3 regions of the Sphingobium cloacae genome follow, and region 1 is predicted to be linked to each of the others. Evidence: riboswitches for the same ligand, from Rfam matches in the RefSeq annotation. Region 1 holds a riboswitch; each other region holds the start of a gene.
The links. Region 1 has a riboswitch for cobalamin ahead of cobW (cobalamin biosynthesis protein CobW). Riboswitches for the same ligand answer to the same signal wherever they lie in the genome.
Positions count from the first base shown of each region.

Region 1 (10,649 bases):
GCAAGATAATATTCGTCGACCAGCGCTTCGAGTTGCTTCAACGGCCCATAGCTTTCCGCGCGTGTGAGCGGAGGCGTTAGATGATCGACGATGACCGCGCCGATGCGCCGTTTGGCCTGCGTGCCCTCGCCCGGATCGTTGACGATGAAGGGGTAGAGCTGGGGCAGGGCGCCGGCGCAGATTTCCGGGAAGCAATCGGCGGAAAGGGATACCGCCTTGCCCGGCAGCCATTCCAGATTGCCATGCTTGCCCACATGGACCAGCGCCTGCGCGCCAAAAATCCGCTCCAGCCAGATGTGGAAGGCGAGATAGGCGTGGGGCGGGGGCAGCGCCGGATCGTGATAGCTGGTCTTGGGATCGATATTGTAACCCCGCGCCGGCTGGACCGCCAACACGACATGGCCGAAGCGGTGAATGGCGAGCCGGAAGGCGCCTTCGCGCACGAAGGGGTCGGCTTCGGGCGGTCCCCAGCGTTCGAGCATCGCTTGCCGCGCCGCTTCCGGGACATGGGCGAAGGCGGCGCCATAGTCGGTCAATGGCAAGGCGGCTTCGCCGTGCCGTTCCAGCGAAGCGAGGTCGTTGGTGACGCCGCCGGTCATCACGCGCATCAGGTCCGCGCCATCTTCCGGCGCGGCGCCGGTGTCGTAACCCGCTTCCCGCAGGGCGGCGAGGATGGCGGCGGCGCTGGCCGGCGTGTCCAGCCCCACGCCATTGCCGATCCGTCCGTCCCGGTTGGGATAGTTGGCGAGGATCAGCGCGACGCGCCGCTGCTTGGGCGGGGTGCGGCGCAACGCGGCCCAGTTGGCGGCGAGATCGGCGGCAAAGGCGACCCGGTCCGGCGCGACCTTGGGGACGACGATGCCGCATTGCGTCACGGCATCGAAGCGTTCCGCCGCCTTGAAAGTCACCGCGCGGGTGAAGATGCGACCGTCCACCTCCGGCAGGGCGACGTTCATCGCCAGGTCGCGCGGGCCAAGCCCCCGTGCCGACGCTTCCCATTCCGCCTGCTCCACCCCGGCGAAGGCCAGCTGCAGGATCGGGCAGTCGGCCTGTTCCAGCACGGCTGGCGTCCGCTTGTCCCCGGCGGACGAGGCGGCAAAGCTGGTCGCGTTCAGGATCGCGTCGGGCGCGATCTCGCCCAGCAGGCCGCGCAGCCAGTCGATCGCGAAGGGTTCGCGCAGTGCCCGGACATGGACGGCGGCGACGTTGAAACCGCGCGCCTCCAGCGCCTCCACCATGGCGTCGACGGCGTCCAGCGTGCCCGCGATCATCAGCGCGCGATAGAAGATGAGGAGCGCGACGGGCTTCCCGTCCAGCCACCCTGTCCGCAAATCCGCCAGTGTAGGGCGGTCGCAGCCCTTGAGGTAAAGCCCTGCATCGGCAACCGGCACCGGATCGTCCGGCGCGCCCGCATCCTCGCCGATCAGTCTGGCCGCCAGGCGCAGGAAGGCCAGCGCATTGGCCGTCCCCCCCTGCCGCAGATATGCGCGCAGCTTCTCCCGCACCTCGGCGGGCAGGGTGGACGCGCGGTCAAGCGCCGGGTCCGCCTCCCGCCCATCGGCGATGGCGGCGAAGGCGATGCCCTTTTCCCGCGCGATGGCGGCGATCTCATCTATGCCATAGGGCCAGTAGCTTTTGCCCCCCAGCAATATGACGCACACGAAACGGGCATGGGCGATCGTCTTTTCGACATAGAGGTCCGTCGAATAGGGATGCCGCAATGGCAGCAGGTTGGCGAGCCGGACGCTGGGAGCACCCGGCGGCAACTGCCCCGCCGCCTTGGCGAAGCAGGCCAGTTCGCTGTCCGCCACCGTCAGGATCACGATGTCGCCCGGCGGCTGGTCGAGGTCGATCGCCTCCTCCCCATCGGTGATGGTGCCGGGGGTGGCGGACAGCAGGTGCATCAGCCCAGAATATCCCGCAGGTCCGATGCGATGACCGACCGGTCCAGTCCCTTCTGCCCGATCACGACCAGCTGGGTCCGGCGTATTTCCGCAGGCATCCATGCGCGGTCGTAGAAATGCTGGATGCGCGGGCCGACGGCCTGCACGATGAGGCGGCTCTGCTTGCCGTTTACCGCCACCATGCCCTTGACGCGCAATATGTCATGCGCCGCGATCAATGCGCCGAGCCGGGCGGTGAGCGCCTCGACTTCTCCGACCTCGCCGCCGGTGACGACGAAGCTGTCGAAATCGTCATGGTCATGATCGCCGCCCTCCCCGTCATGGTGGGATGGCCGGGCGTCAAGGCTGTCTTCCGCCGCCGCCGTGATGCCCAGCAGCGCGCCCACGTCCACGGCGCCATGATCGGCGCGGACGATCTTCACGCCCGCGCGGGTTTCCGCCTCGACCTGCGCCTCGACCCGCGCTAGCGTGGCGGTATCGACCAGATCGGTCTTGTTCAGCACCACCATGTCGGCGCAGGCCAGCTGGTCCTCGAACAGTTCCTCCAGCGGGCTGTCATGGTCGAGATTGGGATCGGCGGCCCGCGCCGCCGCCAGCGCGGCTTCGTCCGTGGCGAAGCGTCCCGCCGCCACCGCGTCCGCATCGATCAGCGCCACTACGCCGTCCACCGTCGCGCGGGTGCGGATGTCGGGCCATTGGAACGCTTTCACCAGCGGCTTGGGCAAAGCGAGGCCGGACGTTTCGATGATGATATGGTCGGGCGGGTTCGGCCGGTCGAGCAGCTTCTGCATGGTGGGCAGGAAGTCGTCGGCCACGGTGCAGCAGATGCAGCCGTTGGCGAGTTCGACGATGTCGTCCTCCGGGCATGCCTCGTCATTGCATCCCTTCACCAGCTCGCCGTCCACCCCGACATCGCCGAACTCGTTGATGACGAGGGCGAGGCGGCGGCCCCTGGCATTTTGCAGGAGATGGCGGATGAGCGTGGTCTTGCCCGCGCCCAGGAAGCCGGTGACGACGGTGGTGGGCACCTTGCTCATGCGCCTTCTCCCGTCGGTTTGAGGAAGGGGGGAGCGGCAGTAACGGTGTTCATGGGAGGTCTTCCCTCGCAGCGCCGGAGCAACCGGGCCAGGGCTTGCCGGCGCCATCCAGCGGCCCGGTGCCGGTGGACGCACGACGGCTGGCCCGCGCCCATGACCGGGCGTTCGCCCATGGACGCAGGACCACGCGGCCCCAGCCGCATGACATCGTCGCTCAGACGGAAAACACCGTGCCGCGGCCATCCCCTGGACCAGGGCAAGAGCGACCAGACGCCGGCAGGTCTCCTGGCTCGCGGGTCATCGCCCGATGCACGGCCTTCCCGGACCTCGCCTGTTTCAGCGTCCGGCCCAGTGGCTGCTTCCCTTGGGGGAAGCGTGTGCATCGCGCTGCCGCTTACAGTTGCAGGGACAGCTGCGGCTTGGGATGGAGCTTCCCTGCCCATCCGCACCGCATTCCCATTTTCAGCCTCTTGCGAGGCACCGGCGCGATCAATACCCGGACGCGACGGATGCCGCCCCGGACGACCGGCTCATATCGCCTGCACCGGCGGGCCGCAAGGGCTCAGCCGCCGCCGTTCAACGATTGCAGCCGCCATGTCCGGTGAAAGGACAGGACGGTGCGCGAGAGCGGGGCGATGTCGATCGCGAGCGTGGCGCGCAAGGGCAGGTCGAGCGCGTGGCACAGGGCGGCGCGAATCATCATCGGGTGGGTGATCGCGCAGACCGGCCGCCCGCTTTCCCGGATGCCGTCGAGCCAGCAGCCGATCCGCGATGCCGCCGCCTCCATGGTTTCGCCGCCCGGCGCCTCCCTCGTGGGATCGGCCAGCCAGCCGGTCAGCGCTTCCGGTTCGTCGCTTCCGATCTCCTCGAAGCATCGGCCGGCCCAGCGTCCCCAGCCCATGTCGGCCAGCGCGGCTTCCGGCCGGGCGAGCAGGGAGAGGGCGAGAGCGGTTTCCTCCGCCGCGCGCGACGGGCTGCGGAAGGCATGATCGCGCAAGCGCCCGGGAAGCTCCATGCGGGCCGCTGCCCGGAGGCCGCCTTCGTCCAGCGATTCCGAAGGGTCGGGAAAACCGCCGCGGCGGCTGGAGGGCGTGGCCGCGATGCACAGGAGCAGGAGAGAGGTCGGCAGGGTAAACTCCAACAGGCCGTTGACGCCGCCAGCCCCCCGGCTCTAAGGGCTGCATCGTCCTGGAAGAAGAAGCCGGTGCAAATCCGGCGCGGTCGCGCCACTGTTATCGATGCGGACATCCGCCGTCGAGAGCCAGACCTTCCTCCCGGATCGTAAGATCAACCCTTGGGACGCGCAATCCCTTCAGGAGCAGAATATCATGGCAATGAGCGCCGCATTTTTCGACGACGGCTTCATCCCTGTCCAGGGTGGAACGGCGATCCCGGTCGAGGACATTCTTCCATGGGCCGTGTTCGGCTCGCTGATCGCCTTGATCTTCCTCTATTTCGTCAGCACGGAACAGGGCGCCGTCGCGATCTTCGACGGCATGTACGTGCATGAGTTCGTCCATGACGGACGGCATCTCCTCGGCTTTCCCTGCCACTAGGGCCGGGTCATGACGAAGGATCTGTTGTGGCGCGGGATGCTTGCGGGCATCCTGGGCGCCTTTCTTGCGACCCTGTGCGCCCATCTCGTCGCCGAGCCGCAGGTCGACCGCGCCATCGCCTATGAAGCCACCCATGCCGCCCATGCGGCCCATCATGACGAAGGGCCGGCGGGTGGCGAGGAGGAGGAACTGGTCAGCCGTCCTACCCAGAAGGGGCTGGGTCTGTGGACGGCCCTTTCCCTCTATGGCGCGGCGGTGGGCGGCATCTTCTCGCTGCTGTTCGCTTATGGCTATGGCCGGTTCGGGCGGATGGGGCCGCGCAGCTTCGCCCTGCTGCTGGCGGCCCTGGCGTTCCTGCTGGTCGTGGTCGTCCCGGCGCTCAAATATCCGCAGACGCCCCCGGCGGTCGGCAAGCATGAAACCGTGGAGCTGCGCACCGCCGCCTATTTCTCGATGATCGCGCTGTCGCTGGCCGGCGCGGTGATAGCCTGGAAGCTGTGGAGCGCTTTGGCCCAGTCCCGGCGCGGGATAGACGCGACCCTGTTTTCGGCCGGCGCCTATCTGCTGGTCGTGGGCAGCGGCCAGATGTTGCTGCCCAGCATCGATGAAGTGCCCGATGATTTTCCGGCGACGCTGCTCTGGAATTTCCGGGTGGCGTCCCTGGCGACGCAGCTTCTGCTCTGGGCGACGATCGGCATCGCCTTCGGCCTGATGGCGGAGCGCCTGCTCCAGCGCCGGGGGTGAACGGAATATCTTTTTGCGGGCATTAGCGGGGCTGCGATCTGTCCGGGGGCGCGCGGCCGGCTGCGGGAAAACGGATGCCGGGATGGCGGAAGTGCCGATCGAATCGCACTTCTGCCGATCGGGCTATCGTGATCGAGCCACGCCTTTCGACCAACCGAATGTCCTGTCATGGTCATGAAATGATCCCTTCCTAGCGGGCGGATGCTGCAACGCAACATCTGCATATGAAGGGGTATCATAATGGTTCGTTGGGTATCTGGTCCGTCTCTGGCGGCGCTGGCTTTCGCCAGCTTTGGAACAACTGCCGCCTATGCGCAGTCCACGGGGTCCATCGACTTCGACAAGGAAATCGTGGTCACGGCCGCCGGAAACGAGAGTGCGCAGGTCGGCGGAGTCGCCGTTCCCAACACGTCCAAGGCGAAGGCCGTGCTGACGCAGGAATTCATCGCCCGGCAAACGCCCGGCCAGTCCGTCAACGATGTCATCAACCAGTTGCCGGGCGTCAGCTTCCAGAACAACGACCCCTATGGATCGGGCGGCGGCACGCTGACGATTCGCGGTTTCGACGACACGCGCATTTCCCAGACGGTGGACGGCATTCCGCTGAACGACACCGGCAATTACGCCCTCTACACCAACCAGCAGGTCGATCCCGAACTGATCGATCAGGTCAATGTCAATCTGGGCACCACCGATATCGACAGCCCCACCGCCTCGGCCAGCGGAAGCACGGTCAATTACCGCACGCTGGTTCCGACCGAGGATTTCGGCGCCCGCCTTGCGGGGACTTATGGCGACTTCTCCTATTTCCGCCTTTTCGGGCTCGTCAACACGGGCATATTGACGCCAGCGGGCACGCGCGCCTGGCTTTCCGCCAGCCGGGCGACCTATGATTCGCCTTTCGGTCATTTCGGCAAGGTCGAAAAGACGCAGTTCAACGCCAAGCTCTATCAGCCCATCGGCTCCAATGGCGACTTCGTTGCCGTCGCCGGGCATTTCAACCGCAACCGCAACAATTTCTCCGGCTCCGTGGCGCTGCGGACGGACACCGCCGACGGCCGCGTCGTCCCGAATCGCTTCCCGCTGACGAAGGACGAGCGCTATTATGATGCCGGGCGCTGCGAAACCGCCACGCCGACGCCCGGCGTGGCGGATGCGGCCAATTCCTGCGGGTCGCTGTTCGACTATCGCTACAATCCGTCCGACACGGGCAATATCCGTGTCAATTCGCGCTTCACCCTCAGTGACCGGCTGACGCTGACCCTCGATCCCTATTATCAATATACCAAGGCGAATGGCGGCGGCACGGTCGTCGGCAATGAGGCGCTTTATTTTCCGCAGGAGGGTGGCCCCGGCTTTTCAGGCTATGTCGGCGGCGCGCCTTATGCGGGCATGGACCTCAACGGCGATGGCGACATGCTCGACAAGGTGCGCCTGCTCGCGCCCAGCCAGACCAAGACGCACCGCCTGGGCGTGATCGCCTCGCTGCGCTACGACATCAATGACAGCAACTCGATCCGCCTTGCCTATACTTGGGATCGCGGCAAGCATCGCCAGACGGGCGAAGTGGGCAGGCTGACCGTTTCGGGCGACGCGATCGACGTTTTCCCCGTGGACGATCCGCTGATCGGGGCGGACGGAAATGTACTGCAAAAGCGCGACCGGCTTTCCTATGCTATCCTTCATCAGATCTCGGGCGAATATCGCGGAGAGTTCGGCGGGCTGACCGTCACCGCCGGATTCCGGGCGCCGTTCTTCAAGCGGAACCTCAACAACCACTGTTTCGCGTCCAGTGCGAGCGGCTTCGTCGACTGCTTCTCCGGCAATCAGGCAGCGGAAGACGCCTATGCGAAGGCCCATCCCGGTTATGGACGGCCCCAGCAGCGCATCTTCAAATATAACCGTTTCCTGCCCCAAGCCGGCCTTGTCTATGAACTGACGCCGCAGGCCAGCCTGTTCGCCAATTACTCCAAGGGCATACAGGTCCCCGGAACCGACAATCTCTACCAGATCTTCTGGTATCCCAAGGGAACCGGCTCGGTCGAACCCAATCCCGAAACGACCGACAATTTCGATCTGGGCGGCCGTTTCCGCTCAGGCAACATGCAGGCGCAGGCGTCGGTCTGGTATACGTCCTACAAGAACCGGCTGGCACAGTCCTACGACATCGTGAACAGCATCTCCATCTACCGCAATCTCGGCAAGGTGGAGAAATATGGGGTCGACGCCAGCATTTCCTACGCGTTCATGCCCGAATTGCAGGTCTATGCCTTTGGTTCCTATCTGAAATCGAAGATCAAGGACGATGTGGTCCTGTCGGTCGATGACGACGGCAATCCGGTCTATGGCGAGACGGCGGGCAAGCGCGAGGCGGGCGCGCCGACCTATACGTTCGGCGGGCGCATCCAGGCGCGGCTCGGCCCGCTTGAGCTGGGCGGGCAGGTCAAGCGGACGGGCCCGCGCTATGTGAACGACCAGAACCTGCCGATCATGAGCGGGGGCGTGGCGGTCTTCGCCGCGCGGACCCCCTCCTATACGCTGGTCGATCTGGATGCGCGGCTGCCGCTGGGCATCATCGGGCTGAACGACCAGTCCTACTTCCAGTTCAACGTCACCAACCTGTTCGACAAACGCTATTATGGCGGTTTCGACGGCAAGACGGAGACGACGACGGGACAGTTCGTGCAGATCGGCGCGCCCCGCGCCGTCAGCGGCACGATCAACTTCGCCTTCTGACCGGCCGGCCGGCCGCCGGGCGGGGTTTCCCGCCCGGCATTTCATCATCGGAAAAGCAGGATAAAGACAAACCCATGTTCACTCGCCGTTCGGTTCTTGCTGGCAGCGGCGCGCTGCTGTTCGCTCCCGCCATCCTGCGCGCGCAGACGCTGTTCACCGCCTGGCCTTTCCGGCTGGGCGTCGCGGCGGGCGACCCGCAGCCGGACGGCTTCGTGATATGGACCCGCCTCGCGCCCGATCCGCTCGCCGAACATGGCGGGATGCCGATGCAGGCGGTGGCCGTCGATTGGGAGGTCGCCCCCGACGCCTCGTTCAAGACCATCGCGGCCAAGGGCGAAGCCGTCGCCCGCCCGGAACTGGGTCATGCCATGCATGTGGAGGTCGCGGGACTCCAGCCCGACCGCCCCTATTGGTATCGTTTCCTGATCGGCCGCGAACGCAGCATCACCGGCCGGGCGCGCACCATGCCTGCCGCGGGCGCAACCGTGGACAGGCTCCGCATCGGCGTCGCCGGCTGCCAGAATTACGAGGACGGCCTCTACACCGCCTATCGCCACATGGCCGGAGAGGATCTGGCGTTCGTCTTTCACTATGGCGACTATATCTACGAAGGCCGCGCCTCCCAGGCGCGCTGGAACTGGAACAGCGGGCCGCAGCCGCTTGCGCCCGTGCGCCAGCATATCGGCCAGGAAATCTACGACCTGGCCGACTACCGGCGGCGCTATGCCCAGACCAGGCTGGATACCGACCTCCAGGCCGCCCATGCCGCCTTCGCCTTCTTCCCCACGTTCGACGATCATGAAGTCGACAATAACTGGACCGGCAATCACGATCAGGACGACGTGCCCATCGAATATGCCCGGCTTCGCCGTCAGGCCGCTCTCCAGGCATGGTATGAACATATGCCGGTGCGGCGCGCCTCCATCCCGGCCGGCCCCGCCATCCGGATGTATCGCGGCGCCCGTTGGGGCGATCTGGCGGATTTCCGGTTTCTCGACACGCGCCAGTTCCGCAGTCCCCAGCCCTGCGGCGACGGCTTCCAGCCGGTCTGCGCGGGGGTGTCCGATCCCAGGGCGGAGATATTGGGAAGCGAGCAGGAGAAGATGGCGACGGCCCCCGGACGGGCGCGCTGGACCGTATTGGCGCAGCAGGTGATGATGATGACGATGGACCGGCGCACCGGCGACCAGCCCGCGCCGATCATGAACATGGACACCTGGTCGGCCTATGCGGTTCCCCGGGCGCGGATATTGAAGGCGCTGGCCGGCCGCGGCGACGTGATCGTGCTGACTGGCGACGAGCACCAGAATTTCGCCGGTCAGGTCCGCGGCGCGGATGACCGCCCGGTCGCGGTGGAATTCGTGAGCACGTCGATCAGTTCAGGCGGCGATGGACAGGATCTTCGCCCGGGAAGCGACCGGATGATGGCGAACAATCCCCATCTCGCTTTCCTCAACGACCAGCGCGGCTATCTGGTCTGCGACATCGGACGCGATCAATGGCGGTCCGATTTCATGGTGATGGATCAGGTGTCCAAGCCCGAAGGGCGCATCGGCCGCCGCGCCAGCTTCCTTGTGGAGCGAGGAGAACCGGCCCTGCACCGCGTGGAATCCTGAATCGCCCCTGCCGGGACCGATCACCCCTTTTTCCATTGCTCGAGCTGCTTGAGCAGATCGTCGGCAATTTGATTTGCGGTGAACCCCGTCAGATCGCGCGACTTGCGCCCCTCCGCTTGCGCGGACAGCCACCATTCCCGGCTGCGGCGGCTTTCGGAAGCCTCCAGCGCGGTGAAAGCGGCCAGCGGGCGCGATTGGGGAGTCAGGCGATAAACAAACCGCCGGTCGGAATCTGAACCGACCGTAATGACTGCGGTCCCGCCCTCCTGATCGACCTGGGTATCGGCCCAACCTTCGGCAATCATGGCGTCTCTCACCGAATGAAGCGCCGGCCCGCCGTTGACGGCGATCTGCTGTTCGATCTCCTTTCGACTCGCGGGCGTGAACAGCCGTTTCAGCCGCTCGCGGATGGGCGCGGCATCGGTGGAGATGATCGCGCCTTCCACATCCGCGCTGGCTTGCCGGACCATCGAGTAGGCCAGCAGGATCATGATGAAGCAGAAGGGAAGCGCCGCCACCAGCGTCGCAGCCTGAAGCGCGCCCAGCCCCCCCGCCAGGAGCAGCAGCATGGCCACGGCGCCAAGCACCACGCACCAGTAGATGCGCTGCCAGCGCGGCGTTTCGTCCGCGCCGCCCGACGCCAGCGTATCGATGACCAGAGATCCGGAATCCGCCGATGTCACGAAGAACACGCCGACCAGCAAGATAGCGAGCGTCGACGTAAAGGCGGGCCCGGGCAGATATTCCAGAAAACCGAACAGGGCCGTCGATAGATCGGCCCTTACAGCATCCGCGATCGCGCCCGCCGCGATGCCGAGGTCGAGGTGGATAGCCGTGTTGCCGAACACGGTCATCCACAGGAAGGTGAAACCCGTCGGCACCAGCAGCACGCCGATCACGAATTCCCGCAATGTCCGCCCGCGCGATATGCGCGCGATGAACATGCCGACGAATGGCGACCAGGCGATCCACCAGGCCCAATAGAACAGCGTCCAGTCGGCCATCCAGGCGCGCGGTTCATAGGCATAGAGCGTGAAGGTGCGAATGAAGAAATGG
Region 1 is NZ_AP017655.1:2,918,567-2,929,215, forward strand. It holds gene cobN (cobaltochelatase subunit CobN) at 1-1,904, opposite strand, end outside; gene cobW (cobalamin biosynthesis protein CobW) at 1,904-2,941, opposite strand; cobalamin riboswitch at 3,200-3,436, opposite strand; gene SCLO_RS14340 (histidine phosphatase family protein) at 3,504-4,082, opposite strand; gene SCLO_RS14345 (CbtB domain-containing protein) at 4,180-4,497, shown strand; gene SCLO_RS14350 (CbtA family protein) at 4,507-5,241, shown strand; gene SCLO_RS14355 (TonB-dependent receptor) at 5,482-7,977, shown strand; gene SCLO_RS14360 (alkaline phosphatase D family protein) at 8,052-9,593, shown strand; gene SCLO_RS14365 (BCCT family transporter) at 9,614-10,649, opposite strand, start outside.

Region 2 (10,649 bases), 1.9 Mb from region 1:
TCCGCCTTGTTCTGGCTGGCGACGGCGAACTGGTCCTGCGCGTCGCGGGAAATCTGGTATTTCTCCGCCAGATTCTCCGCCGTCATGCCCATATGGTAATTGTGGAACGCGTCGGTCAGGCCGTCCAGGATCAGGGTGTCGACCAGCGACAGCGCGCCCATCTTCACGCCGCCGCGCAGATTTTGCGCATGGGGGGCCATGGACATATTCTCCTGCCCGCCCGCGATCATGATCCGCGCATCGCCCGATTTGACCGCCTGCGCCGCCAGCGCCACGGCGCGCAGCCCGGACCCGCAAAGCTGGTTGATGCCGATGGCCGTGCGCTCGACCGGGATGCCCGCGTTGACGGCGGCCTGCCGCGCGGGATTCTGTCCCTGCCCGGCGGTCAGGATCTGGCCCAGTATGACTTCGTCCACTTCCTCCGGCGCGAGTCCCGCCTGCGCGAGGGCGGCGACGATCGCGGTCCGGCCCAGTTCATGCGCGGGGGTATTGGCGTAAGCGCCCAGAAAACTGCCGACGGCGGTCCGCTTGGCGGCGGTGATGACGATGTCTGACACGGTTCAGGTCCTCGATGCTGAGATTTTTGTTCGCAAGCGCACATAACATCATCCGCCATGGTCGCAAAGCCATTGGGACAAAGGATTCCACAGAAGCGCGCGCGCCTGCCGCCCGACGATCATGCCCACATGGCCCATTTGCAGGGTCCGGCCCTGGGCCAGGCGGGGGGCCGCGCTGGCCGGGACGATCCGGTCGGTCGCGGATCGAATGGACAAGGCGGGACAGGACAGGGATGGAAGATCGACGGCCTTTCCTCCGATCATCCATTGCCCCAACCCGCTGACATTCCCGTCATAGAATGTCTCGAAAAGATCGCGTCCCGCGGCGAAGGTCAGGGGCGCGCCTCCATTCGCCCAATCCTCCACGGCAAGGAAGGCGCGTTCGTCGTCCGTCCCCGGCGCCATGTCGGAAAAGGCCGCGAATTTCCCGACGGTGCGGCGCGGGTCGAGCGCCCAGAACCCCGATTGAAGAACCTCCATCGGCACATAGCCCAGGCGTTCGCAGGTGGCTTTGGCCCCCCTCCACAAGCCGACGATCTGGTCGAGATCGGCCTGCGGAAAGCCGTCGAAATGCCATGGCGCGGCGATGGTGGCGATGGCGCGGACGGGATGCAGCATGGCCGCGCCCAGAACCAGACTGCCGCCCAGGCAATAGCCCACGACAAGGGGAGGCTCCGGCAGCGTTTCCAGCATCGGAACCAATCGCCGCGCGACATGGCCTTCCAGCCCCAGCATCGAATCCGCGGCCGCCGGCGTCCCCCAATCGACCAGATAGGCGTCATGGCCTTGCGCGGCCATGTGGCGCAGCATGGACCGGCTTTCCGACAGGTCGAGCACGGTGGGCGGGTTGATGAGCGAAGGCACGAACACGACCGGCGCGCCGCGCTTTCCCGTGCCGTATCGCAGCAATCGCGCCTGTCCCGCCGACGCCGCCACGGCGGGGGGAGGGGGTGGGACGGGCCGCTCCGCCGACTGATATTTCCGCAGGCCCAGAAAGGCGCGGCGGCGCAGGTCCGGGTCGTCCTCCGTCTCCCGCCACAGCATGTCCAGGAAAAGCGGCAGGGGGCGGGGCCCATGTTGCGGCGCGGCATCGCCCTGTGCTAATGCGGAAGGAACAGGAGTGGGAGAGATTTCCATGGCGAAGTCCAAGACGACGAACGAATCCGAACCGGTGATCATCAAGAAATATGCGAACCGGCGGCTCTATAATACGGAAACCTCCAGCTACATCACGTTGGATCTTTTGTCGCAGATGACCCGCGAGGGGCGCGAGTTCGTCGTCGTGGACGCCAAGACGGGGGAGGACATCACGCATAATGTCCTGACCCAGATCATCATGGAGGAGGAACAGCGCGGCAAGAACATGCTGCCCGTCAATTTCCTGCGCCAGCTGATCTCCATGTACGGCGATTCCATGCAGTCCATGGTGCCGCAATATCTCGAAGCGTCCATGGAGGCGTTCCGCAAGAACCAGCAGCAGTTCCAGGAAGCGATGAAGGGCGCCTTCGGCGGCGGCCCCTTCGCGGAAATCGCCAAGCGCAACATGGAGATGTTCGAGGCCGCCACCCATGCCTTCGGCGCGGGCGCCACCCCGCCCGCCGCCAAAACGTCCCGCTCCGACGCCCGTTCCGACGAAAGCAAGGATGACGAGATCGCCGGCCTCAAGGCCCAGCTCGCGGCCTTGAACGCCAAGATCGACAAGCTCGGCTAAAGTCCTGCCTGCGACGCTTGGGGGGTCGACAGAAACGGCGCGCTTGCCCTATGGCGCGCCATCATTCGCACTCAGACATCCAAGGCAGGCCCTGTGAAACACGCCCTTTCCGTCACCCGTGAACAGGATTTCGCCGCCTGGTACCAGGCGGTCGTCTCCGAAGCCGACATGGCGGAGGAAAGCGGCGTTCGCGGCTGCATGGTCATCCGCCCCTGGGGCTATGGCATCTGGGAACGCATCCAGCGCTTGCTGGATGAGCGGATCAAGGCCACGGGTCACGAAAACTGCTATTTTCCCGTCTTCATCCCGCTCTCCTATTTCGAGAAGGAAGCCGAGCATGTGGACGGCTTCGCCAAGGAAATGGCGGTGGTCACCCATCACCGCCTGATCCAGAAGGACGGCCGGATGGTGCCGGACCCCGAAGCGAAGCTGGAAGAGCCGCTGGTGGTGCGTCCCACGTCCGAAACGGTGATCGGCGCGGCTTTCTCCCGCTGGGTGCAAAGCTGGCGCGACCTGCCGGTGCTCATCAACCAGTGGGCGAATGTCGTGCGCTGGGAAATGCGCACCCGCATGTTCCTGCGCACCAGCGAGTTCCTCTGGCAGGAAGGGCATACCGCCCACGCCTCGGTCGACGAAGCGATGGACGAGACGATGAAGATGCTCGAAGTCTATCGCAGCTTCGCCGAGGAATGCGTCGCGCTGCCGGTCATCGCGGGCGAAAAGCCGGAAAATGAGCGTTTTCCGGGCGCTGTCGCCACCTATTCCATCGAAGCGATGATGCAGGACGGGAAGGCGCTTCAGGCGGGCACGTCCCATTTCCTGGGCACCACTTTCAGCCAGGCGCAGAATATCCGGTTCCAGAATGCCGAAGGGCAGCAGGAACTGGCCCAGACGACCAGCTGGGGCATGTCCACGCGCATGATCGGCGGGCTCATCATGGTGCATGGCGACGATGACGGGCTGCGGGTGCCGCCGCGTGTCGCGCCCTATCAGATCGTCGTCGTGCCGATGCTGCGCGATACGGAGGAGGACGCCGCGATCCTCGATTATTGCGCCGCGCTGGTGGAGGAGCTGAACGGCAGGGACGTGTTCCGCGAGCCTGTCCGCGCCCTGCTGGACAAGCGCCCCGCCAAGGCCGCCAACAAGCGCTGGGGCTGGGTCAAGAAGGGCGCGCCGATCGTGATCGAGGTCGGCGGCCGGGATGTCGCCGGCGGCAATGTGTCGGTGCTGCGCCGCGACCGGCTCTATCGGGCGGATGGAAAGCTCGACAGCCAGGTCGTGCCGCGGGACGATTTCATCGCCGGAGCGGCCGCCGCGCTGGAAGAGGTCCAGCGGGCGCTGTTCGCCGAGGCGCACGGCCGGCTGCACGGCCATGTGGACAAGGATATTGCGTCGCTGGATGCCCTGAAGGCCTATTTCGCCGCCAGCGCGAAGCCGGGCTGGGCGCTCGTCCAGTGGAGCAGGCCGACCGGCGCGGCGCTCGACAAGGTGGTCGAATGGCTGAAGGGCGAGAAGCTGACCCTGCGCAACGTGCCGCTGGATGCGGAAGCGGCCGACGGCGCCTGCATCTTCACCGGGCAGGCGGCGGTCGAGCGCGTTCTGGTCGGGCGCTCCTATTAAGGGGGCGGACGGCGCGGGGCGTCGGCCGCCGGTCGGGCCTCGATTGACGCGGGATCATAACTTTCCTATTCCGCGCCATGCGACAGGTTCCCGAAAGGGATAAACGGGAATGAGGGGAAGAACCTCAGCTGCCCCTGCAACTGTGAGCGGATAGCCGCGCGCCATAAGTCATTGGAATCGCATGGTTCTGAGAAGGCGGCGCATCCGGCCCTGACCCGCAAGCCAGGATACCGGCCCGCCGCAGTCGTTCTCCGCGCGGCCAGGGTGCGCCATGCGGACGGGCTCCCCCGCGTGGCGACAGTCCCACCGCGCCGGGCGGCAGGCAGGACGGCGGCACCCGCCCCGTCCGCCTCCTCCGGGCCGGCCCTCGCTGCGGAAGGTCCACCATGCCCCCCGAATCCCGAAACACGATCACTTCGCCATCTCCTTCATGGAATCGCGAACGCTCCCTCCACCCATGGGCAGGGGCGCGGCCGTGAAGGGCTTCATCATCGCCACGCAGTTCCTGACCCGGCTGCCCACACCCCGGATCGCCTTCACGCCTGCCGATTTCCCCCCGGCCATGCGCTGGTTCCCCGCCGTCGGCCTGATCGTGGGCCTGATCGTCACATGGGGTATCTGGGCTGGCGGCCTGGTCGATCCATGGGTCGGGGCGCTGACCGGACTGCTTCTGTGGGTCGCGGTGACGGGCGGCCTTCATCTCGACGGACTGGCGGATATCGCCGACGCCCGCGGCGCGGCGCATGGCCATCGCGAAAGGATGATGGCCGCGCTGACCGATCCCCATATCGGCAGCTTCGGCGCCATCGCCATCGTCCTCCTGCTCCTGGGCAAGCTGGTGCTGGTCCACGCCCTCCTCACTCTGCCGGGCCCCGCCCGTCCGCCATGGCTGGGGCTCGTCGCCATTCCCTTCATCGCCCGGATCGGCCCGTTGATCTGGACCTATGGGCTGCCGCCGCTCCACGAAGGTCTGGCTTCCCGCTTCCGGGGCGCCGTGCGCCCGTTCGATATGCTGGCATGGACAGGCGCGGCGCTTGCCGCTTCCTTTCTGTTCCCGGCCCTGCTCGTTGCCCTCATCCTGATTCCGCTCTGGGGCTGGTGGATCAAGCGCCATATCGGCGGCATTTCCGGTGACGGCCACGGCGCTGGCATCGAGTGGATCGAAGCCGCGCTCCTGATGGCGCTGGTCGTGGGAGCGCGGTTGTCATGAAAAGCCCATGGACATGGCATGGCGGCGATCTCGACGCGGCGCGGGCGTGGTTCGGCGAAGGCGGCGATCCGTGGATCGATCTGTCGACCGGCATCAACCCGCATGGCTGGCCGGGCGCGGCGGGGATGGCCATCGACTGGCGCGGCCTGCCTTCGAAAACCGATCTGCGGGAGATGGAGGAAATCGCGGCCGTCTATTTCGATGTGGACCCCCGGCATGTCTGCGCCCTTCCGGGAACCGAAACGGGCCTGCGCCTGGCCAGCGATCTGCTCGGCCCGCGCGCGCGATATCTTGCCCCCTGCTATCGCACGCATGAGGATATGTTCCCGCTATCCTCGGCGATAACGGCGGCGGCGATGGAGAGTCCGGATGGCGGCACCATCATTCTCGCCAATCCCAATAATCCCGACGGCCATTGCTGGCCGCGCGACGCGCTGCTCGACCTGGCCGACCGCAGAGCGGACGAGGAATGGCTGATCGTTGACGAAGCCTTTGCCGACAGCGATCCGGCGACCAGTCTGGCGCGGGATATAGCGGATGATCGACGGCTGCTCATCTTCCGCTCCTTCGGCAAATTCTTCGGATTGGCGGGCTTGAGGCTCGGCTTCCTGCTCGGCCCGGAAGCCATCGTCGGCCGGATGCGGCGAAAGCTTGGGGCATGGCCGGTTTCCGCCGCCGCCATCGCCATCGGGAGAGCCGCCTATGCCGACCGCGACTGGATCGCGGCGATGCGGGAGCGCCTGCCCCGCGAAAGACGGCGGCTGGACGATGTGCTGACGGGCTGCGGATACTCGCCCGTCGGCGCCTGTCCGCTGTTCCGGCTGATCGTGGCCGACGATGCGATGGCGCTGTTCGAGCGACTGGCGAAACAGACCATCCTGACGCGTCCCTTCGACTACGAACCCCGCTGGCTGCGGATCGGCCTCCCCGAAACGGAGGAGGCGCTCGACCGCCTGCAAAGGGCCCTCCTTGGCTGAGCCGATCGCCTTCGCGGCCCTTGCCCTCGATGCGGTCATCGGATGGCCGCGCGCGCTTTATGCCCGGATCGGCCATCCCGTCGGTTTCTTCGCCCGGATCATCACCCTGTCCGAACGTTACGGGAACCAAGCGCGATGGAGCGCGGGGCTTCGCCGCGCTATCGGGGTTCTGACCGTGATGCTGTTGTTGGCCGTCTCGGCCGGCGGCGCTCTTCTGCTGGAAGGGCTCTGCCGCCGCTGGCTCGGTTCCCTTGCATGGCTTGGCATGGCGATTCTTGCCTGGCCCGCCCTCGCGCAACGCAGCCTGTTCGAGCATGTCCGGCCGATCGCCCGCCATCTGGGGGAGGGCGATGAGGCACGTGCGCGGCAGGACGTGTCGATGATCGTGGGCCGGGACACCGAAACGCTCGACGAACCCGGCATCGCCCGCGCCGCGATCGAGAGCCTGTCGGAAAGCTTCTGCGATGGAGTGGCCGCGCCGCTCTTCTGGTTGATCGTCGGAGGGCTGCCGGGAATCTGGGCCTACAAGGCCATCAACACCGCCGACAGCCTGATCGGTCACAAGGAAGAACGCTGGCGCGCCTTTGGCTGGGCCGCGGCGCGGACGGACGATGTCATGAACTTCCTGCCCGCGCGGCTGGGCGGGGCGGTGATCTGTCTGGCCGGCGGAGGAGGCTGGCGCATCATGTGGCGCGATGCGCGCAAACATGCCTCTCCCAATGCGGGATGGACGGAGGCGGCGATGGCGGGAACGCTGGGGCTGCGTCTCGCCGGACCCGTAAGCTATGATGGCGTGGCCCATGACAAGCCGTGGATCGGCGAAGGCCGTGACCGGGTTTTCGCGCAAGACATCCAGCGGGCATTGCGGGTCTATCTGCGCGCCTGCGCTATACTCTGGATCGGAGCGGCGGCCATGCCGTTGCTCATTCGATGATGCATGCTGGCGCGGGAAGGGCGCATGCGATAATCCTCCAGGAAGGAAAGCCGCGCGGGGCGCGCGCCTGCGTGAAATCCATGGATGGCATGAGGGAAATGCGGAAATGAGCGCAGCCAAAGGACGCAACGCCGCCCAATGCCTGGTCCGCCAGCTGGAAATCCATGGGATCGACCATATCTTCTGCGTTCCCGGCGAAAGCTATCTGGCCGTGCTCGACGCGCTGATCGGCAGCCCGATCAAGGTGACGGTGTGTCGGGCCGAGGGCGGCGCGGCGATGATGGCCGAAGCGCATGGCAAGCTGACGGGCCGTCCCGCGGCCTGCTTCGTGACGCGAGGGCCGGGCGCGGCCAACGCCATGCCGGGCCTGCATATCGCCCAGCATGATTCGACGCCGATGCTGGTCTTCGTCGGGCAGGTCGAACGGGATGTCCGCGACCGGGGCGCGTTTCAGGAACTGGATTATCGCGCGGTGTTCGGCTCGATCGCGAAATGGGTGGCCGAAATCGACAATGGGGAACGCATCCCGGAGATCGTCAGCCGCGCCGTCCATGCGGCCATGTCGGGGCGACCGGGGCCGGTCCTCGTCTCCCTGCCGGAAGATATGTTGCGGGAAAGCGTGGAGGCAGGGGATGCCGTGTGCGCTGCCGTCGTGGAAGCGCATCCGGGCGCCGGCCAGATGGCGCGGTTGGGGCAATTGCTGGGCGAAGCGAAGCGGCCGCTGGCCATTCTGGGCGGATCGCGCTGGTCGCAGGTGGCCGTGGATCAGGTGGCGGCGTTCGCGGGGCGATGGGATCTGCCGGTGGCCGTCTCCTTCCGGCGGCAGATGCTGTTTCCGGCGAGCCACGATAGCTTTGCCGGCGATCTGGGCTTCGGGGCCAATCCGAAGCTGGCCGCGCGAGTCAGGGACGCCGACCTGCTGCTCCTGATCGGCGCGCGCATGGCGGAGGTGCCGAGCCAGGGATATGGCCTGATCTCCATCCCCGAGCCGGAACAGAGGATTGTCCATGTGCATCCCGATCCATCGGAACTGGGCAAACTCTATCGGCCGGTGCTGGCGATCAACGCCGCTCCGGAAGCGTTCGCCGCGGCGCTGGAGGGCGTCGGCCCCGTACCATCGCCGTCGCCGTCGCGCGCGGATTTCCGCGAAGCGGGCAGGGCGGACTTCCTCGCCTGGACCGATCCGGAGCGGATCGTCAGCCCCGGCGATTTCCACCCCGCGCGGATGATGGCATGGCTGCGCGAGAAGCTTCCGCGGGATGCGATCCTGTGCAACGGCGCAGGCAATTATGCGACCTGGGTGCATCGCTTCCATCGTTTCGAGAGGTTCGGGACGCAGCTTGCGCCGACATCGGGGTCGATGGGCTATGGCGTTCCCGCGGCGGTCGCGGCCAAGCGGATGTTCCCCGAACGCGCCGTGATCGCCTTTGCGGGCGACGGCTGCTTCATGATGAACGGGCAGGAATTCGCGACGGCGGTCCAATATGGGCTGGCGATCATCGTCATCCTGATCGACAACGGGATGTACGGCACCATCCGCATGCATCAGGAGCGGGAATTTCCCGGACGGCCCATCGCGACGGCACTCACCAATCCCGACTTCGCCGCTTATGCGCGGGCTTTTGGAGGCCATGGGGAGACGGTGGCGCGGACATCCGATTTCGCCGACGCCTTCGATCGGGCCAGCGCGTCGGGCAAGCCTGCCATCCTCCATTGCCTGCTCGATCCGGATGCGATTTCGCCCGGCACCACGTTGGAAGCCGTGCGGCACGCGGCCTTCGAGGTAGGGCGGTAGTCCGAGGGACGAACGGCGGCCAAAGGCGCGCATTGCATCGAGCAACGCTCTCCTTTGGAGCCGGGAAAGACTATCGCTGCGCCCCCTTCTGCAAATTTACCGTTCGTCGCAGAATCATTGGCGCACAGGAATAAAAGAACATATATAGTACATATGAAGAACATGGGAGTCGGCGATCGGTTGGCGATTCTGGCGGATGCGGCCAAATATGACGCATCCTGCGCATCGTCGGGGACGTCGAAGCGGCATAGCCGGGATGGGAAGGGCATCGGCTCCACGCAGGGCATGGGCATTTGCCATGCTTATGCCCCGGACGGCCGCTGCATCTCCTTGCTCAAGATTCTGCTGACCAACCACTGCATCTTCGACTGCCACTATTGCGTCAATCGGAAGAGCTCCAACGTCGTACGGACCCGCTTCACGCCGCGGGAAGTCGTGGATCTCACGCTCGGCTTCTATCGCCGCAATTATATCGAAGGCCTGTTTCTCTCGTCCGGGATCATCAAATCTTCCTCACACACGATGGAGCAACTGGTGGAAGTCGCCCGCATGTTGCGGGAGGAGCACGGCTTCCGGGGCTATATCCACCTCAAGGCCATTCCGGAAGCAGACCCCGAACTGGTGCGGCAGGCCGGGCTCTGGGCCGATCGCGTATCGATCAATGTCGAACTTCCGACCAAAACCGGGATTGTCGCGACTCGCTCCTGACAAGAACAGCGTGCAGATTGAAGGCGCGATCGCCGATATCGGCGATGCGATCGCCGAAGCCAGGGATGCGCGCAAACGCTTTCGCCATGCGCCGCGCTTCGCGCCTGCCGGCCAGTCCACGCAGATGATCGTCGGCGCGGACGGCGCGAGCGACAGCCAGATCATTGGCCGAGCCAATATGTTGTATGATCGGTTCCAGCTGCGCCGCGTCTATTATTCGGCCTTCAGCCCGATTCCGGACGCCAGCGCGGTCCTGCCGCTCAAGAGACCGCCACTGATGCGCGAGCATCGGCTTTACCAATCGGACTGGCTGGTGCGTTTCTATGGCTTCTCGACCGGGGAGGTGCAGGAGGCAGCGGACGACAAGGGCATGCTGCCGCTCGATATCGATCCGAAGCTGGCTTGGGCGCTGAAGTTTCGCGGCCTGTTCCCAGTCGATATCAATCGCGCCCCGCGCGAAGCGCTGCTGCGGGTGCCGGGCCTTGGAACGCGCGCCGTCGCGGCGATCCTGCGCGCGCGGTGCCTTCATGACCTTCGCCTCGACGATCTTGCGCGCCTGACCCGGACGGTGGCGAAGCTGCGTCCATTCATCATTGCGGCGGACTGGCGACCGACCTCGCTGATCGATCGCGGCGACCTTCGCGTCCGCCTTGTCTGGGATGGGTAAATGGAAGCGCTGTCAGTCGGTATCGGTTTAGTGTTGCGTTCTGCGCTCGCGTTCGCTGTCCTCGCGGGAGCGGGGGTCTGCTTCTTTCTTCTGTTCCCCGATCGCGCCTTGCCTTGCTAGCTAGCGCAGTTGCTGAAGACCCTGGCACGGACGGCATACTGATGCTGATCGATTTTGAGAGGAAAACCAGACGTTCGTTCATGACGTGGCAGTCGATCCAAAGCGCTGTCACGGACCACGTCCCGGCAGAGAACTGGGAGGGTGCTTACAATGTCGTGCCCGTCCCGGCGGCCGAACTGCGCCGGAAGCTGCTGGCGATGACAAGCAGCGGCGGCAAGGATGACCCCGCCGCCCGCTGTCTCAATCTTATAGACAAACTCCGGGACGAGTACGGTGCTCCAGAATCGGAACCACGCCATCCCGATTTTGCGTCAGGACGCCCTTGGCCGATCTTGACGCCCGATCCGGAT
Region 2 is NZ_AP017655.1:1,050,691-1,061,339, reverse strand. It holds gene SCLO_RS05210 (acetyl-CoA C-acetyltransferase) at 1-557, opposite strand, end outside; gene SCLO_RS05205 (alpha/beta hydrolase) at 606-1,601, opposite strand; gene phaR (polyhydroxyalkanoate synthesis repressor PhaR) at 1,693-2,268, shown strand; gene proS (proline--tRNA ligase) at 2,362-3,888, shown strand; cobalamin riboswitch at 3,956-4,141, shown strand; gene SCLO_RS05190 (adenosylcobinamide-GDP ribazoletransferase) at 4,346-5,098, shown strand; gene SCLO_RS05185 (aminotransferase class I/II-fold pyridoxal phosphate-dependent enzyme) at 5,095-6,075, shown strand; gene cbiB (adenosylcobinamide-phosphate synthase CbiB) at 6,068-7,009, shown strand; gene SCLO_RS05175 (thiamine pyrophosphate-binding protein) at 7,116-8,804, shown strand; partial or broken gene SCLO_RS05170 (putative DNA modification/repair radical SAM protein) at 8,958-10,179, shown strand; gene SCLO_RS05165 (hypothetical protein) at 10,341-10,649, shown strand, end outside.
Region 2: linked by a shared signal. The riboswitch ahead of SCLO_RS05190 (adenosylcobinamide-GDP ribazoletransferase) and the one ahead of cobW (cobalamin biosynthesis protein CobW) in region 1 are both predicted to bind cobalamin.

Region 3 (10,649 bases), 1.2 Mb from region 1:
GTGCGGCGGGGAGCGCGGTCAGCCCCCATGCCAGACATTCGCCAGATGGCGCGGCGGACGCCCCGGCGCAAGGAGCATCACGTCGATTCGCATGTCGTCTCCGGGTTTCGCATGGTCGTGGAACAGGATTTCCGCCGCCGCCGCGACGCGGGACAGGCGGCGCTCGTCGATGGCGAGGTCGAGATCGGCGTCGGTGGCACGGGCCTTCACCTCGACGAAGGCGATCATGGTCCCGCGTCTGGCGACAAGGTCCACCTCGCCCGCGGGCGTCCGCGCTCGGCGGGCCAGGATTTGCCAGCCCTTGAGGCGCAGCCACCATGCGGCGATGCGCTCCGCCTGCCGTCCGCGCTTTTCGGCCGCCTGTTTCCTCACCCCTTGAGTTCCATCGCGCGGGCGTAGAGGGCGCGGCGGTCGAGGCCGAGCTTCTTCGCCACCTCCCCCGCCGCCTTGGAAACGGGAAGGCGCGCCATGGCGTCGAGCAGGGCGGCGTCGGCATCTTCCCCGCTGGCGGGCGGCGCTTCGCCGGGCGGACCGACGATGACGACGATCTCGCCCCTGGGCGGCGCGTCGGCATAGCGGGCGGAGAGTTGCGTGAGGGTGCCGGTCGCGGTTTCCTCGAAAGCCTTGCTGATCTCGCGGCTGACGGCGGCTTCCCGGTCGCCCAGCCCCTCCGCCATGGCGGCAAGGCTGTCGGACAGGCGCGGGCCGCTTTCGTAGAAGATGAGCGTGGCGCGCAGGGCGACGACTTCGGCCAGCGCATCGGCACGCGCCTTCGCCTTGGCGGGGAGGAAGCCCATGAAGAGGAAGCGGTCAGTCGGCAGGCCCGACAGCGTGAGCGCCGCTATCGCCGCACTGGGTCCGGGCAGCGTCGTGATCCGCCGTCCCGCCGCGCGCGCATCGCGCACCAGCTTGTAGCCGGGGTCGGAGATGAGCGGCGTCCCCGCGTCCGACAGCAGCGCGACCGATTCGCCCGCCATACGCTCGATCAGGCGGGCGCGGACGCCCTCCGCGCTATGGTCGTGATAGGGGATCATCGGCCGTTCCGACCCCGCATGGCGCAGCAGGCGCGCGCTGACCCGTGTATCCTCCACGGCGATCACATCGGCGCGGCGCAATATCTCCGCCGCGCGCGGCGTCAGGTCTCCAAGGTTGCCGATGGGACCGGCCACGATATAAAGACCGGGTTCAAGCCCCGAATGTTGAGTTTCCATAAGGACATCAAATGACAGAGACGGATGCCCCCCGGCAAGCGGACATATGGACCGCCACGAAGCGCGGCGCGCGCATTCTCTTCGCGGCCGGCACGCTGTTGCTCGCCGCCTGTCAGTCCATCGTGCCCAAGGGGCAGCAGCCCGCCCCTCCGCCGCCGCCGACCGGGCCGGACGTGACGCAGGGCCTGCCCACCGATACGGAGCGGCATCGCGTCGCCCTGCTGGTGCCGATGAGCGGCACCAATGCCGGGGTCGGCCAGTCCATCGCCAATGCGACCACGCTGGCGCTGCTGGATACGAAGGCCGACAAGCTGCGCATCACCACCTATGACACCAATCTCGGCGCGGCGGCGGCGGTCAACAAGGCGCTGGCCGATGGCAACCGCCTGATCCTGGGGCCGCTGCTGGCGGACGATGCGCGGGTGATCGGTCCCATCGCCGCGCGGGCCAACGTACCCGTCATCAGCTTTTCCAACGATGTGAGCGTCGCGGGCAAGGGCACCTATATTCTGGGCTACAACCCCAACCAGTCGATCGAGCGGGTGATCGGCTTCGCGCGGGAAAAGGGCCTGTCGCGCTTTGCCGGGCTGGTGCCCAAGGGCGTCTATGGCGAGCGCGCGGGGACGGCGATGCTGCGGGCGGTCGAACAGGCGGGCGGCAATGTCGTGGCGCTGGAAACCTTCGACCGTTCGGCCGGGTCGATCACGGCGGCGGTCAAGAAATTGCAGGCATCGTCCAGCTATGACGCGCTGCTGATCGCCGACAGCGGGCGCGTGGCGCTCCAGATCGCGCCGGTGGTGCGGAAGAATGGCGGGGCCAATGCGCGGCTGCTGGGGACGGAACTGTGGAACACCGACAATGCGCTGGCGTCCAGCCCGGTGCTGCGCGGGGCATGGTTCGCCAGCGTGTCGGACGGCCTCTATCGCCAGCTCGCCACCAAATATCGGGCGCGCTACGGCAATGCGCCATTCCGACTGTCGGCGCTGGGCTATGACGCGGTGCTGCTGACGGTGCGGATCGCGCGCGACTGGAAGGTCGGGACGCCGTTCCCCGCGGGACGGCTGCGCGATTCGGGCGGTTTCGCCGGGATCGACGGCGCATTCCGCTTCAACCGCGACGGCGTGGCGGAAAGGGCGCTGCAGGTATCCGAGGTGGGCGCGGGCGCCTTCACCGTCGTCGATGCCGCGCCGCGCAGCTTCGCCGACTGAAGCGGTCAGACGCGGTTGAGCGGCAGGATCACCGGCCGCCCGGCTTCCTCCCCGATCCAGGCGTCGATGCCATAGACGCGGGCGAGATGAGCCCGCGTCAGCACCTGCATCGGCGGGCCGTCCGCCACGACTTCGCCCCGGTTCATCAGGACCAGCCGGTCGCAATAGCGCGCCGCCATGCCAAGGTCGTGCAGGACGGTCACGATCAGCGCGCCCGATCGGGCCTCCGCGCTCAGCAGCGCCATGACGTCGATCTGATGCCCCGGGTCGAGGGCGGCAAGCGGCTCGTCCGCGACCAGCGCGGGAGCGCCCACCGCCAACGCGCGGGCCAACAGGACGCGGGCCCGCTCCCCGCCCGACAGTTCCGTCGCGATGCGGCCCTTCAGATGCAGCACATCCGCTCGGGTCAAAGCCGCGTCGACCATTTCCTCGTCGGCGGGCGTGAGCCGTGACAGGGGCCCCAGATGCGGCAGGCGGCCCAGCGCAACCAGCCGCTCGACCGCCAGAGGCCAGTGCAGCGTCTGGCCCTGCGGCAGATAGGCGAGATGCTTTGCGATGTCGCGCCGGGACAGGGCGGCGACATCCCGGCCGTCGATCGAGACCCGCCCGGCGCTCAGCGGCACAAGCCCCAGCATCGCGCGGATCATGGATGATTTTCCCGCGCCATTGGGACCGATGATGCCGACCAGCTGGCCGGGGTCGAAGCCTAGCGTGACGCCCTGCACCGCGGCATGGCGGCCGAGGCGCACACCCATTTCCTCGATCCGGATCGTCACCATAGCCGCCGCTCCCGCATCAGGTGGACAAGGAAGACCGGCACGCCCAGCATGGCGGTGAGTACGCCCAGCTTCAGTTCATTGGTCGTGGGGATCAGCCGCACGCCGATGTCGGCGAAGGTCAGCAGCGCCGCACCGCCCAGCATGGACGGAAGCAGGATGGCGGAGGGCGAACGGTCCGTCAGCGGGCGGACCAGATGCGGCACGATCAGGCCGATGAAGCCGATCGAGCCCGACACCGCCACCGCGCCGCCGACCCCGATCGCGACGCCCAGCATCAACCGCAGCCGCGCCCATTTGAGGTCGACGCCCAGCGCCTGCGCGCCATCCTCGCCCAAGGTGAGCGCGTCGAGCGTCCGTCCGTCGGCGATCAGCAGCGCCGCGCCGGCGAGCACGCAGGGCAGCGCCGTCAACACATGGGCATAGCTGCGATTCTCAAGGCTCCCCATCAGCCAGCTCATGATCTCCATCGCCGCGAAGGGGTTGGGCGACAGGTTGAGCGACAGGCTGATCCCCGCCCCCGCCAGCGTGGCGATGGCGATGCCCGCGAGGATCAGCGTCAGCGGGCTTTCCGATGGCCCGGCCAGCAGGAAAAGCCCGCCGATGGCGATCATCCCGGTCAGGATGGCGAGCAGCGGCAGGGCGAGCACATGCATCTGCGCCAACCCGAAATAGAGCGCGTAGACCGCCCCCAGCGCCGCCGCGTTGGACGCGCCCAGCACGGACGGTTCGGCCAGCGGATTGCGGAGATAGCCTTGCAGCGCCGCCCCCGCGAGGCCGAGCATCCCGCCGACCAGCAGGCCCAGAATCATGCGCGGCACGCGCAGGTCGATCAGGATCGCGCGGGCGACTTCGTCTCCGCCGCCCGTCATCACCGCCCACAGGCGCGGCAGCGAAATCGGCACGGCCCCCAACATGACCGAGCCGCCGGCCGCCAGCACGATCAGCAGGACGAGCGTGGGGAGCAACAAGGGATGACGACGGCGCGCATGCATCATGACTTGCGCCTCCGCCGCGCTTTGCTAGTGCCATGGACATGCATGGGATGAAATTGCTGGCAGCGGCCGCCGCGCTGGGCCTGATCGGCGCGGCCCCGCCCGCCGAAAAACCGCGCAGGATCGTGTCGCTGAACGTCTGCGCCGATCAATATCTGCTGGCGCTGGCCGATCCGGGCCAGATCGTCGCGCTCAGCAGGAACGCCCGCAATGCGGAACTTTCGGCGGCTGCGGCCAAGGCCCGCTCCTTCCGCAGCCTGCGCCGGCCGTCCGAAGAGGTGATGGCGCTCCGGCCCGACCTGCTGCTGGGCTTTCCGCTGGGCGATAGCGTCGCGGGCGCGCCGCCGGGGCGCTGGAACGTGCTGGGCCTGGAAACGGCGGACAGTTACGGGTCGGTGATCGACCAGATCCGGCGGACAGCCAGGGCCGTGGGCCATCCCGAACGCGGCGAGGCGCTCATTGCGCGCATGAACCGCGACCTTGCCGCCCTGCCCCGGCCCAGGCGCGGCGGCGTTGCCGCCTATTATCAAAGGCGCGGCTATATGACGGGCACCGGCACGCTGGTCGACGACCTGATGCGGCGCGCGGGCCTCACCAACCTCGCCGCGAAGCTGGGGAAGCCCGCTCTGGCGCAGATTCCGCTGGAACAGATGATCGCCGCCCGTCCCGACTGGCTGATCGTCGAAAGCGGCAGCGAACGCGTGGTCGATCAGGGGACGGAGATGCTGAATCATCCGGTCCTGAAGGACATTCCCCGCATTCGGGTGCCGCAGGCGTGGACGGTCTGCGGCGGCCCGGCCTATGTGCTGGCCGCGCGCAGCATCGTGGCGCAGGTCAACGCCGCGCCGGACCGCCCATAGGGGACGGGCGCTCACGCCCGCCCCTTTGCCGCGCGATCAGAAGCGGACACGCACGCCGCCATAGGCCGACCGGCCATAGACCCCATAGCCATAGGCCGTCGCATATTCCTCATTCGACAGATTGTCGATGCGGCCGTAGATTTCCAGATTCTCCGTGACCGGCAGGGACGCGCGCAGGCCGACAACGGCATAGCCGTCCAGACGGCGCGTGTTGGCGGCATCGTCGAAAATGTCGCCCATCATCGTCACCGTCGCGCCGGTGCTGAGGCCGAAAGGCCAGACATAATCCGCCGACACGCTGACCGCATTGGCGGCACGGCGCGGCAGGCGATTGCCTTCATTGGCCGTCCCCTCCGAACGATTGCGTGCGTCGATATAGCTATAGGCGGCCGTGAACGTCAGCGCCTCCACGGGCCGCAGCGTCAGGCTGGCTTCCACCCCCTTCGCGCGGGCGCGGGCGATGTTGTAATAGACATAGGTCGGCGGGAAGCCGTCGATCTGGTTACGCGTATCGCGGCGGAAAGCCGTGACCGACAGCATCGCCCGCCCGTTATCCAGGCTCTGGTCGAAACCGATGTCATAGCTTTTCGAGCGTTCGGGACGCAGGTCGGCATTGCCCACCCACCTATCGTAAAGCTGATAGAGCGAGGGCGCCTTGAACCCTTCGCCATAGCTGACGCGGAAATTGGTCGCGCCATGGTTGGGCGTGTAATTGGCGTTCGCGCCAAAGGTCGTCGCGCCGCCGAACTGGTTGTGGTCGCCATGGCGCAGGCCGCCGGTGACGGAAAGCCCCTCGGCCGGCTGCACGATGGCGAGGGCATAGACGCTGTCGATGTTCGCCTTGGCGCTGGCCGTGCTGCCAAAGCCGTAAAAGTCATAGTCGGGCCGCTCATGCTCATAGCCGAAGACCAGCTTCGCCCGATCGACGGGCGCATAGACGCCCTGATATTCGAAGCGCAGGTTGGTGCCCGAATAGCCGTAGGAGGCGTCCGCGCCCCGCGCGGGATAATAGTCCCGGTCATGGCGGAACCAGGTGACCGCCGCCCGGTTGGTCAGCTTGCCGTCCAGCAGCGACAGGTTGAGCCCGGCATAGCCGACATATTGGTCCGACTTGGTGATGTCGGGGCTATCGGCCGGTGTTCCGAAGAAGCTGTCATAATCGAGGTCGGCGTGGATATAATAGCCGCGCAGGTCGAGGCTGAGCGCGTCGGAAAAGCTGAGCTTCAGCTTCGCATTGGCGGTGATGTTCTTGTAGCCGTCCTTCTCCGTCGCGCCGAAGGAACGCGCGGCGGCCGAGATGCCGTCGGTGCGGAAATAGGCGACGCCCACGCCGCCCGACGCGATCCCGCTGGTGCCGGACACATCCGCTTTCGCGTTCAGCGTGTCGCTATAGCCGTAATCGACCGACGCATTGGCGGCATAGCCTTCGGCGGGCGTCCCTGTCATCACATTGACCACGCCGCCGATCGCCTGGCTGCCATGGACGACCGAGTTGGAGCCGCGCAGCACTTCGATCCGGCGGATATTGCCGACCAGCAGGTTGCCGAAGTTGAAACTGTCGGCATCGCCGCTGGGGTCGTTCACCTTGACGCCGTCGATCAGCACCAGCGTCTGCGACGATTCCGCGCCGCGCAGCGACACGCCCGTGACCGTGCCGATCGTGCCGTTGCGGTTGAAGCGGACGCCGGGCGTCGTCGCCAGCAGGTCGGTCACTTCGACCGCCTGCCGGGTGCGGATGGTGTCGGCGTCGATCACCGTGATCGCCTGACCCACCTGATCGCGCGGCTGTTCGATGCCCGATGCGGTGACGACGATGTCGTCATCCTGCGCCAGCGCCGGCGTGGCCGCCAGCAGCGCCACGAGCGACAATCCCGATTTCATCATTGTGTCTCTTCCCTGAGCGTTTGTGAACTTCAGGACCGGGGACTCCGCCTGCGCGGCCGATGCGCGCGGCAGGTCAACGCCCGTCCCCGCCACGCGCACCGATGCGGCCCCGGCCGCCTGGCAGCGTCGCTCACGGAAGAAACCGTGCCATGGCCGATCCCTGGGCCAGGGCAAGAGCGACCAGACGCTGGCAGGTCTCCTGGCTCGCGGGTCGTCACTGCGATGCGCCAGCCTTCCCGGACGGATGTCCAGTGGCCGGTCCCCTTCCCGCCCCTTTCGCAGGAAGGAGGGACCCATACGCATCGCGCTCACCGCTTACAGTTGCAGGGACAGCAGCGGAATAGGAGGAGAAAACCTCCGCACCGCATTCCCTTTTCAGCCCCGTGGGGCACCAGCGCGATCATGCCGGCGCGCTGGAAGCGCCCCGGACGCCGCTGCCCATAGGACAAGCGGAAGGCCATGCCAAGCGGATCGATTTCAAGGGGAAGGAAATGGCGGATTGGGGAGCGAGAGCAGGCTGTCCGCTCCCGACATGCATCATGCGCCTGCATAAGCGGGAGCATGTCAGCCGGCCACCCTTCATTGTAACAAATTATTGCTATGCGCCCGATCCCTTGCGCCGCAGCCTTCCTCTCCCGATATGGTTCCTGCGGGCCGGGCCCCTCTGGCGGCTGGACATGTCCAGCCGTGATGTCGGACCGCATCGAGTGTGCTCGGTGCAGGTTCGGGGGATTGCAGCCCCCCCTCCAATCCCACCGAAACCACGCCGGGCCGCTCGATCCTTAACTATTCTGGTCTGACCATTTTTGAAGGATGGAGTTTTAACGCCGTGAATAATCCCGTTCGCATGCCGGGCTATGGTGCCAGCCAGACGGCGCAGGTCGATGCCGGCCTGCGCGCGCATATGCTGGGCGTTTTCCGCAATATGGGCATCGGCCTGGTCATCACCGGGCTGGTCGCCGCCTTCATCGGCAATACGCCTGCCCTGGCCGCCGCGATCTTCGGCACGCCGCTCAAATGGGTGGCGATCTTCGCGCCGCTGGCTTTCGTCTTCTTCTTCAGCTTCCGCATCGAAAAGATGACGACCGCGGGCGCGCGCATGGCCTTCTGGGCCTTTTCCGCCGTCATGGGCGTGTCCCTGGCCAGCGTGTTCCTGATCTTCACCGGCGGCAGCATCGCGCAGGCCTTCTTCTCCGCCGCGGTGATGTTCCTCGCCATGGCGCTGTGGGGCTATACGACGCAGCGCGACCTCACGAAGATGGGCTCGTTCCTCATCATGGGCCTGATCGGCATCATCGTCGCCAGCCTCATCAACCTGTTCATCGGGTCTTCGGCGATGGCGATGGTGGTTTCGATCCTGGGCGTAGTGATCTTCACCGGCCTCACCGCCTGGGACACGCAGCGCATCAAGTCGGAATATTTCCACTATGCGGGCCATGAAGTCGCGGAAAAGATGCAGGTCATGGGCGCGCTGTCGCTCTATCTGAACTTCGTCAACCTGTTCCAGATGCTGCTGCACCTGACCGGCGAGCGGGAATAGGCGGATGCGCGACGCGCAGGCCGTTTCGGCCATGCTCTGCCCGGTCTGTCATGTCGGATTGGCGATGACGGACCGGCAGGGGGTGGAGATCGACTATTGCCCGCAATGCCGCGGCGTGTGGCTGGACCGGGGCGAACTGGACAAGATCATCGAACGATCCGCGCGGGAGACCGCGCCCGCCGCGCCGGTGAGCCAGCCCAGCTACCGGCCGGACCGGGACTATCGCGGCGACGGGCGGCCTTATCAGAAGAAGCGGCGGAAGAGCTTTCTGGAAGAGTTGTTCGATTGACAAAAAGGCCGGTCGCGATGACCGGCCTTTTTCCTGTTCCACGGCCCTGCGCTTCTCCGGCCGCAAGGCGGGTCAAGGCGTTTCGGTCGGCACCGCCTTGGGCGGGATCACTTCTTCCTTGGCGCTCAGCACGGTGGCGGGCGGGCCTTTCTCGATAGCGGCGGCAAGCTGGCCCACGCCCGCGCAATCGGCGCGGCAGAGCTTTTGCGCCTGCGTCAGATTTTCCTTCGCCTTGGCGATCGCGCCCTTTTCCACCATCGCTTCGCCCTGACCGACCAGCGCGCCGATATCGGCGGGGTCCAGCAACAACGCTTCGTTATAAAGGCGGATGGCCTTGCCCTGAAGTCCTTGCGCGCGCGCCACCTGCGCCAGTTCGATATAGGCGCCGCGGTTGCGTGGATCGACCGCCAGCGCGCTTTCCAGCGCGTCGTTCGCGCCTTCCAGATTGCCGGCCTTGCGCGCCGCTTCGCCCGCATGCTGCCATTCGATCGAGCGCGGGTCGATCTGCGCGTCCGGACGCTGGGTCAGTCCCGCGCTGGATACGGTGGTCAGCATAACGGCAAGGGCAATCGAGGCAGGGGTGAAACGCATCAATGTCTCCAGCCATGTTTCAGGCGTTGATTCCGGCCAAGTGTCGCCATTTTGCGGGCGCTTGTCCATTGTCTCTTTCACGGGCGGCGGCGCAGCCGGGCGAAAGTGAAACCGTCCGTCCCGTCATGCCCCGGCGTCAGCAGCCAGCCCGGACCATGGGCGCGGCCAAGCGGCAGGGCGAAGGTGTCCGCGATCCAGCCGTCATGCCTTTGCAGGAACGATTCCACCTGATCCCGCCCCTCTCTGTCCGTCAGTGCACAGGTGGCATAGACCAGCGCGCCGCCCGACGCCAGCAGCGGCGCGGCGAAATCGAGGATGCGGGCTTGTTCCTGTACCAGCCGGTCGAGCCGCGCCTGCGTCAGCCGCCAGCGCGCTTCGGGATTGCGCCGCCACGTGCCGGTGCCGGAACAGGGCGCGTCGACCAGCACGACGTCGGCCCGGCCATGCAGGCTTTCCAGCGCGCGCGCCTCATGCCCCTGATCCAGCAAGAGCGTCTGGATGAACGTCGCCCCGGCCCGTTCGGCGCGGGGGGACAGGCGGCCCAGGCGGGAACGGATGGTATCGGCGGCGATCAGCACACCCTCTCCCTGCATCGCGGCGGCGAGCGCCAGCGTCTTGCCGCCTGCTCCGGCGCACAGGTCCATGACGGTCTGGCCCGGCTTCGCCTCGCAAACGGCGGCGATCAACTGGCTGCCGGCATCCTGCACTTCGACGAGGCCCTGCTGCCACAGCCCACTCTTTTCGACGGGCGCGCCTTCGGGCAGGCGCAGCGCGTCGGGCACGCCAGGGATCGGCGCGGCATCGGGCAGGAGCGGGACGACCTGCTCTACCGCCGCTTTGAGACGGTTGACCCGCAGATCGACCGGGGCGCGGCCCAGCAAGGCGTCTTGCTCGACCGGCCCGGCCAGCAAGGGGACTATCCAGCCGGGGATGATGCCCGGCGCAGCAGCAGCTTCGCCCGGTTGGACAGGCGCGGGGCCATGGGCCGATCCGTCGAACAGGTGGGCGATCTCCGGATGCTCACAGGCAAGGCCGAGCATGGCGGCGCGGCCGCTTTCCGGGCGGTCGGCGGCGCGGCGGATCGCGTCGTAAACATGGTCGCGCACCGCCCGGCGGTCGCGCGACCCGGCATAGCGCCGTTCCTTGAAATAACGGGCGATCAGCGTGTCCGCCGCCGGGCCGCCATCGCGCGCGGAAGCGATGACGGCGTCGAGCAGTTCGATCGCGGCCTGTACACGGGCGGAGGGCGTCACCGTTCGCCTCCGTTCGGATCGGGACCATGACCGTCGCTCATC
Region 3 is NZ_AP017655.1:1,712,172-1,722,820, forward strand. It holds gene SCLO_RS08305 (YraN family protein) at 19-372, opposite strand; gene rsmI (16S rRNA (cytidine(1402)-2'-O)-methyltransferase) at 369-1,211, opposite strand; gene SCLO_RS08315 (penicillin-binding protein activator) at 1,223-2,419, shown strand; gene SCLO_RS08320 (ABC transporter ATP-binding protein) at 2,425-3,198, opposite strand; gene SCLO_RS08325 (FecCD family ABC transporter permease) at 3,192-4,193, opposite strand; gene SCLO_RS08330 (ABC transporter substrate-binding protein) at 4,241-5,050, shown strand; gene SCLO_RS08335 (TonB-dependent receptor plug domain-containing protein) at 5,087-6,934, opposite strand; cobalamin riboswitch at 7,107-7,340, opposite strand; gene SCLO_RS08340 (Bax inhibitor-1/YccA family protein) at 7,782-8,474, shown strand; gene SCLO_RS08345 (TFIIB-type zinc ribbon-containing protein) at 8,479-8,763, shown strand; gene SCLO_RS08350 (tetratricopeptide repeat protein) at 8,836-9,354, opposite strand; gene SCLO_RS08355 (RsmB/NOP family class I SAM-dependent RNA methyltransferase) at 9,432-10,607, opposite strand.
Region 3: linked by a shared signal. The riboswitch ahead of SCLO_RS08335 (TonB-dependent receptor plug domain-containing protein) and the one ahead of cobW (cobalamin biosynthesis protein CobW) in region 1 are both predicted to bind cobalamin.